3 regions of the Agrobacterium sp. CG160-95 genome follow, and region 2 is predicted to be linked to each of the others. Evidence: riboswitches for the same ligand, from Rfam matches in the RefSeq annotation. Region 2 holds a riboswitch; each other region holds the start of a gene.
The links. A riboswitch is a leader RNA that binds a small molecule or an ion and turns the genes downstream of it on or off. The one in region 2 is predicted to bind thiamine pyrophosphate.

Region 1 (6,951 bases), on a different contig from region 2:
GTCGGACGTAACGGTTCGGGCAAGTCGACCCTGATGAAGATCGCCGCCGGTCTGGTCGAGGCGCAGTCGGGCGAGGTTTTCCGTCACCCCTCCGCCACCATCCGTTATCTGGAACAGGCGCCGGATTTTGCCGGTTACGACACCGTGCAGGCCTATGCCGAGGCGGGGCTGGGACCTGGCGACGATCCCTATCGCGTTACCTATATTCTCGAGCATCTGGGCCTGACGGGACAGGAACATCCGGATAGCCTGTCCGGCGGCGAAGCGCGGCGTGCGGCCCTTGCCCGCGTCATGGCCCCTGAACCCGATATTCTGATGCTGGACGAGCCGACCAACCATCTGGACCTGCCCACAATCGAATGGCTTGAAGGCGAGTTGCAGCAGACGCGTAGCGCGCTGGTGCTGATCTCGCACGACAGGCGTTTTCTGGAAAAGGTTTCGACCTCGACCGTGTGGCTGGATCGCGGCCAGTCCCGTCGTCTCAATCGCGGTTTTGCGCATTTCGAGGAATGGCGCGACAAGGTGCTGGAAGAGGAAGAGCTGGAGCAGCACAAGCTCGGCAAGGCCATCGAGCGTGAAGAACACTGGATGCGTTACGGCGTGACCGCGAGACGCAAGCGCAACATGCGCCGCGTGGGCGAGCTTCAGGCAATGCGTGCGGACTATCGCGGCCACAAGGGACCGCAGGGCAGCGTGCAGGCGACGGCTGCGGAGGTGCGGGAATCCGGCAAACTGGTCATCGAGGCAGACGCAATCACTAAGTCTTACGGCGAGCGCGTGATCATCGCGCCGTTTTCGCTGCGGGTGCATCGCGGTGATTGCATCGGTCTCGTCGGGCCGAACGGTGCCGGCAAGACAACGCTTTTGAAGATGCTGACCGGCCAGCTTCAGCCCGATAGCGGCACGGTAAAGCTCGGCACCAATCTGGAAATCGCGACGCTTGATCAGAAGCGTGAAGATCTCAATCCAAACGATACGCTCGCTCATTACCTCACCGACGGTCGCGGCGACAATTTGCTGGTCAATGGCGAGTTGAAACATGTGACGGGTTACATGAAGGACTTCCTGTTCCAGCCGGAACAGGCCCGCACGCCCATCCGCAACCTCTCCGGTGGTGAGCGCGCCCGTCTTATTCTTGCGCGCATTCTGGCGCGGCCTACCAACCTGCTGATCCTTGACGAGCCGACCAACGATCTCGATATCGAAACACTCGATCTGTTGCAGGAAATCGTTGCGGGCTTTTCCGGCACGGTCATTCTCGTCAGCCACGACCGCGATTTCCTCGACCGTACCGTCACCTCCACAATCGCGCCCGCCAATCCGGACCAGCCGGACGGACGCTGGATCGAATATGCCGGCGGCTATTCGGACATGATGGCGCAACGCAAGGGTGCTGCGGAAGAAAAGCGCAAGGCGGAGAAGCAGGAAAAGGCAAAGACCGCCCCTTCCGCCTCCGCGTCGCAGGACGCTTCAAAGGCCAAGGGCAAGCTTTCTTTCAAGCAAAAATTTGCGCTCGAAAACCTTCCAAAGGAGATGGAGAAGGCGCAGGGCGAAATCGCCAAGCGTGAGCAGCGCATGGCCGATCCCAATCTGTTCACCAAGGACCCGGCTACCTTCAATACGCTGGCGCAGGAAATGACGAAGCTGCGCGAAAAGCTCGAAGCCATGGAAGAGGAATGGCTGGAGCTGGAGATGCTGCGCGAGGAAATTGAAGGGTGACTTGGTCGCGATTTCTTGACTGAGGTCTCATCCACCTTTGACAGGGAGCCGGAATTGCCGTTTCCTGTGCGGGTTCGGAGGAGTTCAGAAAATGCGCATGATCTTCGTCAATCTGCCGGTCAAGAATATCGAGACATCGAGAAGCTTCTTCACGGCTCTCGGTTTCACCTTCAATCCGGAATATTCGGATGACCGCACGCTCTGCATGATCGTTGAGGAGAACATTTTCGTGATGCTTCTTCAGGAGGAGCGTTTTCGTGATTTCATCAATGGCGATATCGCCGACGCCACACGCAGCACCGAGGTCCTGACCTGTCTCACAGCGGGAAGCCGTGAGGAAATCGACCGGATGATCGAAACGGCGCTCGCCTCGGGTGGCAGCAGCTGGAAACCGGTTCAGGATCACGGTTTCATGTATGCCGGTAGTTTTCAGGATCCCGACGGCCATGTCTGGGAACTGGTGCACATGGTGCAGCAGGCCTGACGGCAGCCATCTTGCCAATCAGAGACAGCGGGACTACATCATCATCTTGATCTAACGGGGTGTCTTTTGTGCTTGCGTGCAAAAGGCTGAGAGGCTTGCCAACCCGAAGAACCTGATCCGGTTCATACCGGCGGAGGGATTAGACGGCTTAAGGCAAGCGGCTATTTCCCTTTTCGTTTTTTGAGGAGATACCCGTGCGCCGTCGTCTTTTCCTGAATTCCCTCGTTGCCGTTTCGTTGTTTCTGCCCGGTCTTGCCACTGCTCAGGACAGACAGGAACTGACCGTCTACACCTATGAAAGCTTCGTTTCCGAATGGGGTCCCGGCCCCAAGGTGAAAGAGGCCTTCGAGAAGGTGTGCAATTGCACGGTCAATTTCGTCGGTGTAGCGGATGGCGTGGCGCTGCTCAACCGCCTGAAGCTTGAAGGGGCGGCGTCGAAGGCGGATGTCGCTGTTGGTCTCGACACCAATCTGGTCGCGGAAGCGAAACAGACCGGCCTCTTCGATATCAGCGGTATCGATGCATCGGTGGCCAAGGTGCCGGGCGGTTACAAGGACGACGTTTTCGTCCCTTACGACTACGGTCATTTCGCCGTTGTCTATGACACGCAGACGATAAAAAATCCGCCGACGAGCCTGAAGGATCTGGTGGACGGCGATCCTTCACAGAAAATCGCCATTCAGGACCCGCGCACCTCCACGCCGGGGCTTGGCCTGCTGCTCTGGGTGAAGTCCGTTTACGGCGACAAGGCACCGGAAGCCTGGGCGAAGCTCCGGAAGCGCATTCTCACCGTCACGCCGGGCTGGTCGGAATCCTATGGCCTTTTCACCAAGGGTGAGGTGCCGATGGTGCTCTCCTACACCACGTCGCCTGCCTATCACATGGTCTCGGAAAAGACGGATCGCTATCAGGCCGCGGCTTTTTCCGAGGGGAACTACATCCAGATCGAGGTTTCCGGCCTTCTCAAAAACGCGCCGCACAAGGAACTGGCGAAGCAGTTCCTCGCTTTCACGCTCACATCAGGATTTCAGGATGCCATTCCGGAAAACAACTGGATGATGCCGGTCGCGGCAACGTCCACGCCCCTGCCCGAGGCATTTTCCAAACTCGTCGTACCGCAGAAGACCTTCCTGATGGACCCGGAAGAGGTGGCGAAGAACCGCAAGGCCTGGATCGACGAATGGCTTGCGGCCATGAGCATGAACTGAGCAAGAGGCACGCCCGCGCATGATGCTGCGTCGCGACTACAGATGGTCGATCATTGGCGGAACGGCGGCGTTTGCCGCCGTTTTCCTGTTCATGGCGCTTGCTGTATCAGCACTCCTGTCTTTCGATGCCGGCACATCCGCCGCCGGAATCGTGGATGCCTACACGCTGCGCATCCTGCGCTTCACGCTCTATCAGGCAACGTTGTCCACTGTTCTTTCCATTGTTCTCGGCCTGCCGGTGGCGCTTGCGCTCTCCCGCAGACAGGATTTTCCGGGGCGGATTTGGATTATCAGGTTGATGGCTGTGCCGATGGGGCTGCCGGTCATCGTCGGCGCCTTCGGCATTATCACGATCTGGGGCAGGCAGGGTGTTTTGAATACTGCCCTTGTTTTTGCCGGTGCGGAGCAGCCCTTCAGTATTTACGGCCTTTCCGGCATTCTCATCGCCCATGTGTTTTTCAATCTGCCGCTTGCGGTGCGGCTGATGCTGGCCGGGCTGGAGCGGATTCCGGGCGAATATTGGCGGATGGCAGCAAGTCTTGGCATGGGGCCGGTTTCGGTTTTCCGCTTCATCGAGTGGCCGGCCGTCTCGCGGCTTGTTCCCGGTATTGCCGGGCTTGTCTTCATGCTGTGCGCCACCAGCTTCACGCTAGTGCTTCTGCTGGGCGGTGGACCGGCGGCGACGACACTTGAGGTCGCAATCTATCAGGCGCTGCGGTTTGATTTCGATCCGCAACGGGCAATCGCGCTTTCGGTTTTGCAGATTGCAGCCACAGCAGTTCTGCTCGGCCTTCTTGCCTTTTTGCCATTGCCCGAGGCGGAAATTGCCTCGCTTGGCCGCCCTGTTCGCCGTTTCGACGGCAAGCGTGTTGGCGCGCGCCTGTGGGACGGAGCGGCAATCATTTTTGCGGTTCTGCTGGTCGGCCTGCCGCTTGTTGCCATAACCGTCTCGGGTTTGGGGGCCGATCTGCCGCGTCTTTTGTCCGCGCCGATCTTCCTGCGTGCGGCGGCGACCAGCCTTGCAATCGCTGCGCTCTCCGCAACTCTCGTCGTGCTCTGCTGCTTTGCGATTATCGGTGCGCGACAGGCCGTGGGTTCCAGACGGCACGCGGCTCAGCCCTTGCGCCTTTTGTCCGCCACGCTCGGGGCGGGGTCATCGCTGGTGCTGCTGGTGCCGCCCGTCGTGCTGGGAAGCGGGTGGTTCCTGTTGCTGCGGCCCTTTGGAGATGTCAGTTTTTATGCTCCCGTTCTCGTGGCACTCATCAACATGCTGATGGCGTTGCCGCTTGCCATGCGGGTGCTGGAGCCAGCCTTCACCAGCCATTTTTTACGCACGTCCCGGCTCTCCGCCAGCCTTGGGCTTCAGGGACTGACGCGGCTGCGGTTCGCCGATCTGCCGGTACTGCGGCGGTCGCTTCTGATGGCGTTTTCCTTTGCCATGGCCCTGTCGCTCGGTGATCTTGGGGCGGTTGCCCTGTTCGGGTCGGAAAATTTCATCACCTTGCCATGGCTGGTCTATAGCAATATGGGCAGCTACCGCACCAATGATGCCGCCGGATACGCGTTCATCCTTGGCGTCGTCTGCCTGCTGCTTGCCGCGGGCGGCGTTTCACGGCAATCCCAATCAGCAAGGGCGAGTATATGACGGGTGACGAATTTGCCGTGGGGCTGGACAAGGTCATGCTGCGGCTCGGAACGCAGGATTTCGATCTCGATTGTGCATTCCCGCAAGGCCAGATGACTGCCGTCGTCGGTGCATCCGGTTCTGGCAAGTCGACGCTCCTCAATCTCATCGCCGGTTTTGAATTGCCCGATTCCGGGCGCGTCCTGATCGGCGGGCGGGACATGAAGGCGCTCGATCCTTCCGAACGACCGGTCTCCTCGATCTTCCAGGATAATAATCTTTTCGCCCATCTCGATATCTTCACCAATGTCGCGCTCGGCATCAGCCCCGGGATGAAGCTGGGGGAGGAAGACAGGCAGAGGATCGACGTGGCGCTCACACGCGTTGGTCTTGCGGGTTTTGACAAACGTTTGCCGGGCACGCTTTCCGGCGGGGAAAGGCAAAGGGCGGCGCTCGCGCGTGCGCTGGTCCGGAAAAAACCGGTCATGCTGCTGGACGAGCCTTTCGCGGCGCTCGATCCGGGGCTGCGGGCGGGCATGACCTCCCTGCTTCTCGACTTGCATGCTGAAACAAAAAATACGGCGATTATTGTTACGCACCATCCAGACGACATAAAAAAGCTGGCACAGCGGGTGGTTTTTCTTGATCGTGGCCGCGTTGTCTATGCGGGCTCGACCGCAGATTTCTTCGCCACACAAAATGTGAAGGCGGTCGACAGTTTTCTGAACGGCTGATCGCCTTATTTTCGACGCGTGCCGCTGGCAATCGCTTTAGATAACTTCAATGGCGTTAATTTGCACTTGCCAGTTTCAAGTCGTTGCCCGAGAAAAGACGAGAATTATTGCGTTCTTCAGGAATATTCCGGACTTGATGGATCGTTTTTACCGTTTCGACATTCATGGCTCGTTGGGGCGAATCTGTTATTCTGGTCTGCAATTAACGGATGATCAGGAACGTTAGGGGCAGGCATAGAGAATGAGAAATAGCATGACTGCGCAGTGGAGGCTTTTCTCCCGTTCAGGCCTTCGCCGTTCGGGCAGGATGGCTGCCGTGTGTTCCGTGCTGACGGCGTCTGCCGTATTCCTGTCATCGTGTCAGTCTCTCTTCAGCCCGGCCTACCAGTCCACCTTGCGGCCTTCGGACAATCCGCAGACCGTGGAAGAGGTGCAGAAGAACGATCCCCGTGCGCAGATGGGCGCGCGCGAACATCCGCGTATTGTGGCGAGTTATGGTGGCGAATATCGTGATGCCAAGACGGAGCGGCTTGTCGCCCGTATCGCCGGCGCGCTGACGGCTGTTTCGGAAAATCCGCAGCAATCCTATCGCATCACCATCCTCAACTCGCCTGCTATCAACGCTTTTGCGCTGCCGGGTGGGTATCTTTACGTGACGCGCGGGCTTCTGGCACTCGCCAACGATGCCTCGGAAGTGGCGGCCGTGCTTTCGCATGAGATGGGCCACGTTACCGCAAACCACGGCATCGAGCGCCAGCGCCGGGAAGAGGCGGAGGTGATTGCAAGCCGTGTGGTCGCCGAGGTTCTGTCGAGCGATCTCGCCGGCAAGCAGGCGCTTGCGCGCGGCAAGCTGCGGCTTGCGGCTTTTTCGCGCCAGCAGGAATTGCAGGCGGACGTGATTGGCGTGCGCATGTTGGGTGAGGCCGGCTACGACCCCTTCGCATCGCCGCGGTTTCTGGATTCCATGGCAGCCTATGCGCGTTTCTCCTCGGCTGATCCCGAAAATGACCAGAGCCTCGACTTTCTTTCCAGCCACCCAAACACGCCGCAGCGCATCGAGCTTGCACGCCGGCATGCCCGCGCCTTCGGCCAGGACGGTCAGGTCGGGGATCGGGGTCGCGACTGGTTTCTGGATGGCATAGACGGCCTGCTTTACGGCGACAGCCCGCAGGAGGGTTATGT
Region 2 (6,951 bases):
CACCGGCTGGGGCTGCTGCCGAAGCCTTGCAGCTATGGCCGCGATGGTTTCGATCCGCGATACCATGCCGATCTTCACCGCATTGACGGCAAGATCGGAAAAAACAGCGTCCATCTGCGCGACGATGGTGGCGACGGAAATATCCTCCACTGCCGTCACACCTTTGGTGTTCTGGGCGGTGATGGCGGTGATGACGCTGGCGGCATAGGCGCCGAGTGCCGAAAAAGTCTTGATGTCGGCCTGAATGCCCGCGCCGCCGCCGCTGTCTGAGCCGGCGATGGTCAATGCGATTGCTGTCATGACTGTCTCGCTTTCAGCGCTGCATCGACTGCCGCGCGGAAGTCCCTGGTTGTGCTGGCAATATCGCCTGCGCGGAAGATTGCAGAAATGACGGCGACACCATCCGCACCGGCAGCGATGACGTTCGGCACGCGGGCAAGATCGATACCGGCGATGGCGCCCACCGGCATGCCCGGCCGCAATTCGCGGAGCAGAGTGCGGAGCGTCGTAAAGCCGTCAAGGCCGACAGGCTTGTCTGGATTTACCTTGGAAACGGTTTCGAACACGCCACCAATGCAGGCGTAATCGGCGGGCATGGAGGCCGCCCGCTCGGCATCGGCGCGGTTCTTGACGGTGAGGCCGATGATCGCCTTATCTCCAAGGATGCGTCTGGCGGTTTTGGCATCCATATCATCGGCGCCGAGATGCACCCCGTCCGCGCCAGAGGCGAGCGCCACATCCACCCGGTCGTTGATGACCAGCGGCACGCCCGTGCCGGCAATGGCTTCGCGAATTGCGCTGGCGTTTTCGATCATCTCCCGCGTGGAGGCGTGTTTGTCGCGATATTGCAGAATGGTCGCGCCGTTGAGTGTGGCCGCCAGAGCAAGCTCGCCCAAGGGCGCAACATCGCCGAGGCTCGCATCGACCAGCGCGTTGAGACGGTAATCAACCTTGTTCATGCTCAATCCTCGCATGGTTTCTTATGTCTTCGCCGGAAATTTCTGAAAGAACATCCAGAAATGCCGGCTCGAATGTGCCGGGACCTTTGGCGTTTTTCGCTGCCAGTTCGGCTGCGACACCCGTGATGGCGAGGGCGGCGGCGGCGGCCGTCAGTGCGTCTTTTTCCACCGCCATGAAGGCGGCGATGACGCCACCCGATAGGCAACCCGTGCCTGTCACCTTCGCCATCCACGGGTGACCGTTGACGATTCTGACGCTCCTTGTGGCATCGCGCAGGTTATCGACAGGTCCGGTCTCTATCCTGATGGCGTTCGGAACAGCACCGATCAGGCTCATCTCAGCGCTGTTGCCGCGCACGATGGTGGGTCCAAGCGAGATCAGGTCACGCGCGAACGCCAGTCGCGATGGCGAATAGTCGCAATGCACGGGGTCCAGAATCCACGGCTTGCCAGCCGCGCGGGCGATCTCGACGGCAAATCGAATGACTTTTCGCCGGTCGGCGTCGAGCGTGCCGAGATTGATCGTCACCGCATCGGCTTTCGTGACGAAAGCACCGATTTCTTCGAGTGAGGTTGTCATCGAGGGTATGCCGCCGACAACGGTAATGCCGTCCGCGGTGAATTTCTGTACCACTGTGTTCATCAGGCAATGCACGCGCGGGCGCGTCTGCCTTACCCTTTCGAGGATCTCTGCGGCCTTCGCCGCAGTCGGAAAACTGTTTGCCATGGTTATTGCAACTCCACGGCAATGTCTTCCGCCGCCGGCGCCTGCTTGATCAGTTGCATGTCTTGCATGAAGGTGCCGAAGCGTGTGTAGCGGGCGCGATCGAGTGCGGCTGGACGTTTGGCGAAACGCGGCAGCGTATCGAAAAACGCCTGTTTGTTCAGCGCGTCGTCAAGGTTCGGATAGGCCTTGATGAAAAGCTGCCAGGATTCTTGCGGGTGGTTGGTGATGAAAATCGCCGCCTGCTCAACGGCCGAGAGAAAACGCGGCAGGCGGCTATCTTTCACGAGATCTCGATGGGTGACGAATATGAGCTCGTCATAGGCGGGCACGCCATGTTCCTCGGGGAAGAACGAGCGGCCTTCGTGGCCTTCAAGCTTCATCTGCGTCAGTTCGAAATTGCGGAAACCGCCAAGCGTGGCATCGACCTTGCCGGCGATCAGGGATGGCGAGAGTGAGAAATTGACGTTGACCAGTTCAACATCGTCCTTTGTCAGTCCCTCCTTCTCCAGCATGCGCTTCAGCATCGCATCCTCGAAACCGGAAACCGAGAAGCCGACCTTCTTGCCTTTCAGGTCCTTCAGGCTCTTGATCGGCCCGTCGGCCAGAACGGTGACGGTGTTCAGCGGGGTTTCCACCAGCGTGCCGAAACGGACGAGCGGCAGCCCTGCATCGTGGTCGAGATAGAGGTTCGGCTGATAGTGTACACCGATATCGGCCTGCTTTGCCGAGACCAGACGCGGTACGGCGGATGGGTCTGCGGGCGGAACCAGCTCAACGTCCAGCCCGGCATCTGCGAACAGGCCGCGTTCCTTGGCGATCACCATCGGAGCGTGGTCCGGGTTCACGAACCATTCCAGCAACACGGTAAGCTTGTCGGCCGCCTGCGATTGCACGGGCGCAAACACGCTTGCTGCCGCGACGACGAGGGAAAGAAGAGTTCGTTTCATGGTGCCGAAAGTCTCCGCAAATATTTGAAAGGAATGACGTGGTCTGTTTCTTTGGCCCAGGGGGCGAGGTTGGCCGTTGCCCGGTCGACGACAAGCCGCAGCAGCACCGCCATGACGGCGAGAATAGTCATGGCGGCGAACATTGTGTCGGTCTGCATGCGGGCATTGGACTGGATCATGACAAAACCGAGCCCGGCGGAGGCGCCCACCCATTCGCCAATGACCGCGCCGAGCGGGGCGAGCGGAGCTGCGACCCTCAGCCCGGAAATGAGTGCGGGAAGCGCCAGCGGCACACGCAGCCGGGTGAGGATTTGCCAGTGGCTCGCCTCCGTCAGCGAGGCGGCATCGAGGATTGTCCGATCCGTGCGGTTGAGGCCGTCGGTGAAGGCTGAAGCGACGGGAAAAAAGATGATGATCGCCGTCATGACAACTTTCGAGGCCATGCCGAAACCGAACCAGAGTACGAGAATAGGGGCCAGCACGAAGACCGGAAATGCCTGCAACACGAGAACCATGGGCCAGACGAGGCGGCCAAAACGCGGGACGGCGGCAATCGTAAAGGCAACGAGAATGCCGGCGGCAATGCCAGCCGCAAGCCCGACAGCCATTTCACCTGATGTCACCATGGCCTGTCCGAACAGGAAGGCTGGCTGGCGCAGGAGTGCTGCGGCAACATCGGCGGGCGAGGGCAGGATGTAGCGGGGCGGTGCAAACAGCCAGATGCCCAGCTGCCAGACAATCAGAATAAGAACGACGCCCTTCAGCGCATGGGAGGCACGCATCGGCCGGGACTCAGACGCAGCCGTACCGTATACGAAGGGAAGGATGTTTCATCATCATCGTTCGGTCTCCAGCTGTGGCGATCACGGAGATCCGGGCAAAGCGGAGAAGAGAAAGGGCAGTAACGCAAACGCGCTACAGTTTCCGTTCCTACGCCGGCATGACCCGGATCAGGTTCAAGGGTCCGGCTCATCGCCATCTCAGCACCGTCAGGTGCTCCCCTCGGAAGAGACTGTTTTGCTAGGAGGGTTTTGAAGTAATGTCAACTTTGAAAGTTAACGAGAATATTGGCGAATTTGCCGCGAACATATTAGTTATTGATTATATTAAGTTTATCAAAAATTAGTTATTTATTGAAACCGCTTTTCAATTCCGCTGTATTAGCTTCAGCTCCCAGATTGGTTGGGGGCGAACTTGAAAAACTTCTGGCGAGAGAAATCTGGAAATTTTGGCATTCTGACCGCGCTGCTCATGGTGCCTCTGTGCGGGGCTGCCGGTGTGGCGCTCGATATTACGCGCGGCATGTCGGTCAAAGCCGATCTGCAGCAGGCAGCGGATTCCGCGGCTCTGGCGGCAGTCGCCGATATGTCCGCAAGTGTTCAGGCGGCAAAGAAGATGTCGGGGGACGGTGTCATTCCCGTCGGCAATGAAGAAGCCCGGGCATTCTTCGATGGCAATCAGCGCGGCGACGCGGACTACACCATTACCTCGGTCGATGTTTCGGTGATCAAGCACGGCAATGTGGTCGAGTCGTCCGTCAGCTTCAAGGCGTCGGTCAGCACGACCCTCTCAGGGCTTCTGGGGAAGGATTTCGTTTCGGTTGCCGGCACGGCCACGGCCAAATACGAAACGGAAACCTTCAGCGATTTCTATCTTCTGCTTGATAATACGCCCTCCATGGGAGTGGGCGCGACACCCACGGATGTTGCCACCCTGGTTGCGAATACTGGCGATAAATGCGCTTTTGCCTGCCACATCGTGAAGGACGGCGTGGCAGACCCGAACAGCTATTACTTCAAGGCCAAGAAACTCGGGGTTACGACGCGTATCGACGTGGTTGCCAAGGCAACCGCCAGCCTGATGGACACGGCAAAGTCCACGCGCAAAAGCAGCAATCAATATCGCATGGCCGTCTATACCTTCGGGGAACGGGCGGAAGATACCAAGCTGCTTGAGGTCGTTTCGCTGACATCGGATCTGGACGCAGCAAAGAAAAAAGCTGGTGAAATCAACCTGATGTCAATCCCCTATCAGGGATACAACAACGACCAGCAAACAGATTTCGACCGGGCACTGATCCAGATTGGAGATAAGGTCGGCAGTTCGGGCACGGGCGCAAGCTCGGCGAACCCGGATAAGGTTATTTTCTTTGTTTCAGACGGGGTGGGCGACAGTTACAAGCCGTCCTCCTGTACGAAAAAACTGACGGGAGGCCGCTGTCAGGAGCCGATCGACATCAAAGACTGTACGAAACTGAAGGAAAAGGGTTTTCGTATCGCGGTGCTTTATACCACCTATCTGCCGCTGCCGACGAATGACTGGTATAATAGCTGGATCAAGCCCTTTCAGGCGGAAATTGGCTCACGCATGCAGAGCTGCGCTTCCCCGGGTCTGTACTTCGAAGTCAGCCCGTCCCAGGGCATCAGCGACGCGATGACGGTGCTGTTCAAGAAAGCCATTACATCACCACGCCTGACGGGCTGATGGCCGTCTAGCTAGGCCTGTTAAAGCATCGGTTGAACGCCGCAATATCTGCGGCGTTTTTTGGAAATGGCCGGAAGGTGATGCTTCAAGCGATATTACGAAGCCGTTCAAATAACGCAGTAAAGGGCGTTTCAGCGCGGTAGAACACAGCCGGTTGGCCTATCGGAGCCTCCACGGTGATCTCGTGCCCGCCAAAATACCGCGCGCCACTCCAAAGATGCATCCATTCCCCATCGCCCGGAAGGTAAAGCGTGCGCTGCGTCTCCCCCGCCTTCCACACGGGTGCGACCAGCATGTCGGCCCCGTAGAGATAGCTGTCCTGAATGGCATAGGTCTGCCGGTCGTTCTCGTGATGCAGGAAAAGCGGGCGCTGTACCGGCAGGCCGGTTTTGGCCGCTTCAGTGGAGAGCGATTTCAGATAGGGGGCTAGTGCGACATAGATTGCCGTCATGCGGGCAAAATGGCCAAGAACGGTCTCGTCCTGATCGATCTGGAGATTGTCGCGCGGGCGATTGCCCTCATGGGTGCGCATGAGAGGAGTAAAGGCTGCCATCTCCGTCCAGCGCATGATGAGTTCCGGGGTTCTGACATTGCCGAACAGGCTGGTATAACCGCCAATATCGGAATGGTGATAGGCATTGCCGAGAAGACCGGAGGACAGCGCACCGCATATGACAGTGACGAGACCGTCATGGCGGGAGAAATCGACGGACTGGTCGCCGCCCCACAGCAGCGGGCAGTGGGCTTGCACACCGGTAAAGCCCGCCCGCATGAAGAACAGCGCTTCGCCGGTTTTGCCACGGCTTTCAACAGCCTTGGCGTTGACCTCTGCCCAGAGCGTCGGCCAGGCATTGTGCATCAGCTTGGCGTCGATGCCGTTCGATAGCGTGATGTCGATCGGCAGATATTCGCCGAAATCCGCCATCCAGCCGGAAAGGCCGAAATCCAGCATGTTCCTGCCGATGATCTCTTCGGAAAACCACTTGGCTGCGGCCGGATTGGTGAAATCGACCACGCCACAATCGAACTCGCCGAAATCCACGAGCGCCGTCTTGCCGTCCGCGCCGGTGGCGAAATAACCGGCCGCCTCCGCCTCCGGAAAAAGCGGGCCGTCGACGCAGAGATAGGGGTTCACGTATCCCAGAAAACGAATGCCCTGATCGGCAAGCTCCGCGATCTTCTGACGCAAATGCGGATAACGCGCCTCATTGGCCTGCCAGTCCCAGAAGAGCCGGGCGCCGAAGGATGTCTGGCGAAGCCCCACCCAGTCCTCGCACCACAGGCCGGAGACCTTGGTTCCGGCAGCGCGGATTTTTTCCAGCCGGGCAAAGGAGTTGGCGCCATCCTTTAACCCGATGATCGCGCCGCCATAGACCCACTCCGGCAGTTCCGGCTGGCGTCCGAACCGCAGCGAGAGGGCGGAAACGATATCGGTGAAACGATCGCCGGTGAAAAACTCGATCCTTTCGGGGATTGCCCAGATCTCGACTTCGTGGAAATCTTCGTTGCGGAAATCGAAGACCGAATAGGCGCTGGTTTCCACATGCAGCGCATATTTGCGCGACGACAGATAGGTCGGCTGCGGGTAATTGGTGTTGTAATAATCGCCACCCGCCTTGCCGCTGACGTCAGCCTTGAAGGTGATTTCAGCGGTCTTGTCGCGGCCGACACCGGGTTCGGAGGTCCAGAGCGGAAAGCGGCGGCCGCGCATGTCGAAATAGGACATCTGTTCGCCACCGCCCCAGACATGTTCGTCCTCATCTGCGATGATCCGCAGCCACAGCCGATTGATGGTTTCATCCAGCGCCGTGACCCTGATGGCATTTCCATCCAG
Region 3 (6,951 bases), on a different contig from region 2:
TACGGGTTTTTCGAAAACGATTGCGGTGACGCCGGAGCCGAGTGCAAGATCGGTGACATTGCCGACCAAAATCCCATTGATATCCGTCAGAAGATTATTGCGTGCCGCCATGCCGTTCCCCTTTTCTCCCGGTATCCCGCCGCCACGGGGCACTGTCAACGCAAAAGGTGAATCAGGAAAATACCGCCGTGCCAATCACCGGTGTCGAGGGAATGGCCATATCTCTCGGCTCCAGCGGCCCCGCCACAAAAGCCTGATGCCCTGCCTCAATGGCGCGGGCGAAAGCTTCCGCCATGCCGACCGGGTCACCCGCCCCCGCGACCGCCGTGTTGAGCAGAACGGCATCGTAACCAAGCTCCATCACCGTCACCGCATGTGACGGCCGGCCGATACCGGCATCGACGATCAGCGGCACATCCGGAAAACGCGCCCGCATGGATTTCAGCGCCATCAGATTAAGCGGCCCCATGGCGCTGCCGATCGGCGCGCACCAGGGCATCAGCACCTTGCAACCCGCATCCAGGAGCTTTTCCGCCACGACAAGATCATCAGTCGTATACGGAAAGACTTCGAAACCATCGTCGCAGAGAATTTTCGCCGCTTCGACGAGCGCAAAGACATCAGGCTGCAAGGTGTCGTGATGGCCGATGACCTCCAGCTTGATCCAGTTGGTGTGAAAAACCTCACGCGCCATCTTCGCCGTTAGCACCGCTTCCTTCACGGTATGGCAGCCAGCCGTATTGGGCAGAATGTAACGATCCAGCTCGCGGATCAGCTCAAAAAACTGGCCACCCTTCTTGCCGCCTGCCGTTTCCCGACGCAGCGAAATCGTCAGAATATCCGTGTTGCTGGCCCGCACTGCATCGGCAAGTACGGCGGGAGACGGATAACGCGCCGTGCCGAGCAGGAGGCGCGACGAGACCTCACGGCCATAAAGCGTCAGCATGGCCTCAACCTCCCTGCATCGGCGAAAGGATTTCGACACGGTCGAACGCCTTCAATCGATAATCGGCGCGCTCTTCCGAATGCACCAGATCGCCATTGACCGCCGTCGCCAGCCACTCGCCTTCATAATCGAGGCTGGTGAGTAACCCGGCCAGCGTCTCGGTGGCGAGATCAAGCTCGTCGCCATTCACTAGAAGTTTCATGATCCTGTTCCTTTCCAGAGATATCTTGGCAGACGATTTCAGCCGCCTGCCGCGCCATCGCCGGCGACAGCAGGAAGCCATGCCGGTGGGCGCCGTTGATGAAGACGGTCCGGCCGTCCTGCGTAACTTTCGGCAGATTGTCGGGATAGGCGGGGCGCACGCCCGTTCCGGTCTCGATGATTTCCGCTTCGCCGAAGGCCGGATGTACGGCATAGGCGGCGTTCAGAAACTCCATCATCGAGCGCGCTGAAATGGCTCCGGCATCCTCTGTCTCGATCATGGTCGCCCCCACCATGAAGCGACCCGGCTCACGCGGCACGATGTAAAGCGGAATGCGCGGATGTAAGAGCCGAACGGCGCGCGACAGGGAAACCTCTGACGTGGCTAGATAGAGCATTTCTCCCCGCACGCCGCGAAGATTGGCAATCTCGCCCACCGCCGCAGCGCCGGTGCAATCCACCACCCGATCGAACGGCTGCTCATCCACCGGAATAACCATATGAAACCGCACGCCCAAGCCGCAAAGCCGCGTATGCAGCGATTTGAGTGCAAGGCGCGGATCGAGATGCCCCTCGCCCGGGAAATAAAGCCCGGAGCGGAAACGCCCGGCAAGGTCAGACTCCAGAGCGGCGATTTCACCCTCATCCACCCATCGGTACCTTGCGGTTCTGGATGCGAAACGCGAAAGCTCGGCTTTGTCGCGGGCGGGCGCGACGACCAGCGTGCCGTGTCTGATGACAAGGCCGGGGGTCGCCTCATCCCACCAGTCGAGAGCCGCCTGGCCGAGTGTCAGTACCGCCTCGTCCGCACTTTCACGCTCGCACCAGGGCGCCAGCATTCCGCCCGCATAAAAGGATGCGCCGCGCGAGGCTTCAGCATTGCGCTCCGAAACCTCCACGGTTGCGCCGCGCCGCGCCAGTTCGAAGGCCGCCGTCAGACCGGCGACCCCCGTTCCCTTAACAAGAACACGCATGCTACTGGCCGTCTGCCGGGGTCGCGAGCGGCATGTAAAGCTCGCCACCTTCCTTGAAGCGCGCGGCCATGGCCTCCAGCCCTTCCTTCTGCGCCTCGGCGCGGATGTCGTGGGAAATCCGCATCGAGCAGAATTTCGGCCCGCACATCGAGCAGAAATGCGCGACCTTGTGCGCCTCCTTCGGCAGGGTCTCGTCATGGAAGGAGCGCGCCGTGTCCGGATCCAGCGACAGGTTGAACTGGTCTTCCCAACGGAACTCGAACCTTGCACGCGACAGCGCATCGTCCCGCACCTGTGCCGCCGGATGCCCCTTGGCGAGATCGGCCGCGTGAGCCGCGATCTTGTAGGTGATGACACCGACCTTCACGTCGTTACGATCAGGCAGACCCAGATGTTCCTTCGGCGTGACATAGCAGAGCATCGCCGTGCCAAACCAGCCGATCATCGCTGCCCCGATGCCGGAAGTGATGTGGTCGTAACCGGGGGCGATATCGGTCGTTAGCGGCCCAAGCGTATAAAAGGGCGCCTCACCGCAGGTCTTCAACTGCTTGTCCATGTTCTCCTTGATCTTGTGCATCGGCACATGGCCGGGGCCCTCAATCATGACCTGGCAATCCTTCGCCCATGCGATCTGTGTCAACTCACCGAGCGTCTCCAGCTCGGCAAATTGCGCGGCGTCGTTGGCGTCGGCAATCGAACCGGGCCGCAACCCGTCACCCAGCGAGAAGGAAACATCATAGGCACGGCAGATGTCGCAGATCTCGTCGAAATGCTCGTAGAGGAAGCTTTCCTTGTGATGATGCAGACACCACTTGGCCATAATCGACCCGCCGCGTGAGACGATACCGGTGACACGGTTGACGGTAAGCGGAATGTAATGCAGCCGAACACCGGCATGGATGGTGAAATAATCCACGCCTTGCTCCGCCTGTTCGATCAACGTATCGCGGAACACTTCCCAGTTCAGGTCCTCGGCAATGCCGTTGACCTTCTCCAGCGCCTGATAAAGCGGCACCGTGCCGATCGGTACCGGCGAATTGCGGATGATCCATTCGCGGATATTGTGGATGTTGCGCCCTGTCGAAAGGTCCATGACGGTATCGGCACCCCAGCGGATCGCCCAGACCATCTTCTCCACCTCTTCGGCCATGGAGGAGGTGACGGCGGAATTGCCGATATTGGCGTTGATCTTGACCAGAAAATTACGGCCGATGATCATCGGCTCAAGCTCGGGGTGATTGATGTTGGCCGGGATGATGGCGCGACCCGATGCGACTTCCTGACGGACGAACTCCGGCGTCACATAATCGGGTATCTGCGCACCGAAACTCTCGCCATCACGAGCCAGCTTCTCCTTCGCCGCTTCGCGCCCCAGATTTTCGCGGATGGCGATGAACTCCATTTCCGGCGTGATGATGCCTGCCCGCGCATAGGCAAGCTGCGTTACGGCTTTTCCTTCCGTGGCCCTCAGCGGCTGGTGGCGCACGGCAAATTCAGGCGTCAGCCGCTCGCCAGTGGCAAAGCCGTTATCCTCCGGTTTGACGTGCCGACCGTCGTAAGCCGCGACATCGCCGCGCGCTAAAACCCAGTCGTGACGCAGGCGCGGCAGACCCTTTTCGATCAGAACGTTATGCAATGGATCGGTATAGGGGCCTGAGGAATCATAGACCGTGACCGGCGGTTCTCCCGCCGTCGGGTGGACGGCGATTTCGCGCATCGGCACGCGAATATGCGGATGCAAAATTCCGGTTTTGTGGATTTTCGTGGAGGCGGGATGCGGCCCGGTTGTGACGACAAGCGGGATATTCTTGGCAACGATATTCATCATGAGGCTCCAAAGTTTGACAGTGGAGACCCAGTTCGAGCCGGAATGATGGAAAATACCGACGCGTCGGCAGCGCAAGTTACACGCAATCCGACCTTCGGTCTTTGCACCGTCCCTACGCCAGTATGAACTGGATCAGGTTCAACGGGTCACTGCGCATAAAAGCAGAATCTCAGCCCCTTGACGGGACACCCCTGGTGAATGGACACAAGAGAAAACACCGCCCGACATTTGTCAAGGGTGCTGCTGATGGCTGGCAAAGGTGGACGAACAACAAAAGCGCCGTTAGTGGTAATTAACCTAACGGTTTAGGCGAATATTATCGTTTTCAAATTAACGATAAGCACAAACCATCCTGATGTTAAATTCATGGGAGATAAGTCGGAATGAATGCGACTATTCGTGAAATACTGGCAAAATTCGGCCAGCTTCCTACCCCCGTCGATACGATTGAAAACGAAGCAGATCTTTATGCGGCAGGTCTTTCTTCCTTTGCATCGGTGCAATTGATGCTGGGTATCGAGGAAGCTTTCGATATCGAATTCCCCGACAACCTCTTGAACCGCAAGTCCTTTGCCAGCATCAAGGCCATTGAAGACACCGTTAAGCTCATTCTGGATGGTAAAGAGGCAGCCTGATGAATGTGACCGTTGCGCCGCAGGATGAAACGCTGTCCGCGCGCGCAAGCCGCGTCGCAGCAATTGCCGCCAAACACGCGGACGAGGTGGACGTCACCGGTCGCTTCCCGGAGGAAGCCGTCAAGGCGCTGAGACAAGAGCGCCTTCTCGGCATTCAGGTCCCGTCCTCTCTTGGTGGCGAAGGCGCATCCATACAGCAAATCGCCGATATCTGCGCCCGGCTTGGCCAGGCCTGTTCGGCAACCGCGATGATTTTCGCCATGCACCACATCAAGGCATCGAGCCTTGTGGAACACGGCGAGACAAGCCCATGGCATGCGGGCTTCATGAGCCGCATTGCAAGCGAACAGCTTCTGCTCGCCTCGGCCACGACGGAAGGCGGAATCGGCGGCAATCTGCGCAATTCCATCTGCGCTATCGAGGTCGAAGGAGACATTTGCCGGCTGGAGAAGGACGCCACCGTCATTTCCTACGGCAGCAATGCGGATGCCATCCTCATCACCTCGCGCGCCCACAAGGATGCCGCCCCGGCCGATCAGGTGATGACCGTCTTCCTGAAAGATCAGTACAGGCTCGAGAAGACCCATGTCTGGGACACACTCGGCATGCGTGGCACCTGTTCGGACGGTTTCCTGTTCCGCGGCGAGGCACCGGCGATGCAGATATTCCCAAAACCCTTTGCGGAAATCGCCGCGCAATCCATGCTTGCAAGCTCGCATCTTCTGTGGAGTGCCGTGTGGTATGGCATCGCGTCGGATGCGGTGCTGCGCGCGCAATCCTTCGTCAGGACGGCTGCACGCAAGTCGCCCGGTGTCACACCGCCAGGCGCTATCCACATTGCCGAAATTTCCACCAAATTGCAGGTGGTCAAATCCAACGTCATTGCGGGCGTAAAGGCTTACGAAGACACCAAGAGCGACCCGGACAAGCTGATGTCCATGGCGTTCGCGGTTGCCATGAACAATGTGAAGATTTGTTCTTCGGAAACCATTCTGGAGATCATCGACCAAGCGATGCTGGTCTGCGGCATCATGGGCTACAAGAACGGCACGCCCTACAGCCTTGGTCGACACCTTCGCGACGCGCATTCCGCGCGCCTGATGATTTCCAACGACCGTATTCTCGGCAATTCCGCCAATCTCCTGCTGGTTCACAAGCAGGACACCAGCCTCTTGGGATAAGACCATGGATATGCAAACATCGTTTCTCGATCGACTGTTCGAAGAAGGCCTGCTGATTGAAACGGGTGTCGATGGTCTTTACGGACGCAGCGGCCAGTTCGAGGATGTCATTGCCGCATTCGAACGCCTGATCGACCGCACCGGCGGCCCGGACAGTGCAGAGGCGATCCGCTTTCCGCCCGGCATCAACCGCGCCTATTTCGAAAAGAGCGGTTACATGAAAAGCTTCCCGCAGCTTGCGGGCACGGTGCATTCCTTCTGCGGTTGCGAACTTGACCATGTCAGCCTTCTCAAATCCATGGATGAGGGCGGCGACTGGACAAAGGACCAGAAAGCAACCGATATCGTGCTGACGCCGGCCGCTTGCTACCCTCTTTATCCGACCATCGCCAAGCGCGGCGCATTGCCTTCCGGCGGCGGTCTCTACGACATCCAGTCCTATTGTTTCCGCCATGAACCCTCGAAGGACCCGGCACGTCAGCAGCTTTTCCGCATGCGGGAATATGTGCGCATGGGCACGGAGAGTGATGTGACCGAATTCCGCCAGACATGGATGGATCGCGGCGTGGCGATGATGGAAGCCGTGGGCCTTGAAGTGACCATCGACGTGGCCAACGATCCCTTCTTCGGCCGCGCCGGCAAAATGCTCGCCAACAACCAGCGCGACCAGAACCTGAAATTCGAACTGTTGATTCCCGTCACATCCGCCACCAACCCGACGGCCTGCATGAGCTTCAATTACCATCAGGACGCCTTTGGCCAGAAATGGGGATTGAACCTCGACAATGGTGATGTGGCTCACACTGCCTGCGTCGGTTTCGGCCTTGAGCGCATTGCGCTGGCACTTTTTGCGCATCACGGACTGGATGTAAAAACATGGCCCGAAAAGGCCTTGAAAACACTCTGGGGCTAACCATTCATGCGGCAGATTTTCCCCGGTCTCGATCCCAAAAATTATGTGCAGCACGCGCTTCATTCTTCGGAAAGAATGTGGCCGGAGACCAATTGCTACATCGATTTGTGGATCGAGGTGCTGGCCTCGAAAGGGTTGCCGCCTGAGGCCATGTTCGGCTTCACACTGACGCAGGATTTCGAAGGCGACCAGTTCACCTTCTTCAAAGTGCCGCTGGAAGATCTGGAAGCACTTTATGGCGTTCGCGCCACCGAACTTGCGATCTTCGACCGG

Region 1: linked by a shared signal. The riboswitch ahead of thiB (thiamine ABC transporter substrate binding subunit) and the one ahead of ACQZ63_RS09555 (ABC transporter permease) in region 2 are both predicted to bind thiamine pyrophosphate.
Region 3: linked by a shared signal. The riboswitch ahead of thiC (phosphomethylpyrimidine synthase ThiC) and the one ahead of ACQZ63_RS09555 (ABC transporter permease) in region 2 are both predicted to bind thiamine pyrophosphate.

The regions. Positions count from the first base shown of each region.
Region 1 is NZ_JBNWDU010000006.1:177,114-184,064, reverse strand. It holds gene ACQZ63_RS20545 (ABC-F family ATP-binding cassette domain-containing protein) at 1-1,719, shown strand, start outside; gene ACQZ63_RS20540 (VOC family protein) at 1,811-2,203, shown strand; TPP riboswitch at 2,249-2,359, shown strand; gene thiB (thiamine ABC transporter substrate binding subunit) at 2,398-3,411, shown strand; gene thiP (thiamine/thiamine pyrophosphate ABC transporter permease ThiP) at 3,431-5,056, shown strand; gene ACQZ63_RS20525 (ATP-binding cassette domain-containing protein) at 5,053-5,769, shown strand; gene ACQZ63_RS20520 (M48 family metalloprotease) at 6,077-6,951, shown strand, end outside.
Region 2 is NZ_JBNWDU010000002.1:633,245-640,195, forward strand. It holds gene thiD (bifunctional hydroxymethylpyrimidine kinase/phosphomethylpyrimidine kinase) at 1-300, opposite strand, end outside; gene thiE (thiamine phosphate synthase) at 297-959, opposite strand; gene ACQZ63_RS09545 (hydroxyethylthiazole kinase) at 946-1,686, opposite strand; gene ACQZ63_RS09550 (ABC transporter substrate-binding protein) at 1,689-2,633, opposite strand; gene ACQZ63_RS09555 (ABC transporter permease) at 2,630-3,415, opposite strand; TPP riboswitch at 3,544-3,646, opposite strand; gene ACQZ63_RS09560 (TadE/TadG family type IV pilus assembly protein) at 3,828-5,117, shown strand; gene ACQZ63_RS09565 (alpha-glucosidase) at 5,203-6,951, opposite strand, start outside.
Region 3 is NZ_JBNWDU010000006.1:18,601-25,551, forward strand. It holds gene ACQZ63_RS19805 (P1 family peptidase) at 1-111, opposite strand, end outside; gene ACQZ63_RS19810 (thiazole synthase) at 173-946, opposite strand; gene thiS (sulfur carrier protein ThiS) at 951-1,148, opposite strand; gene thiO (glycine oxidase ThiO) at 1,117-2,121, opposite strand; gene thiC (phosphomethylpyrimidine synthase ThiC) at 2,123-3,946, opposite strand; TPP riboswitch at 4,041-4,152, opposite strand; gene ACQZ63_RS19830 (acyl carrier protein) at 4,333-4,584, shown strand; gene ACQZ63_RS19835 (acyl-CoA dehydrogenase family protein) at 4,584-5,765, shown strand; gene ACQZ63_RS19840 (amino acid--[acyl-carrier-protein] ligase) at 5,770-6,678, shown strand; gene ACQZ63_RS19845 (DUF1839 family protein) at 6,685-6,951, shown strand, end outside.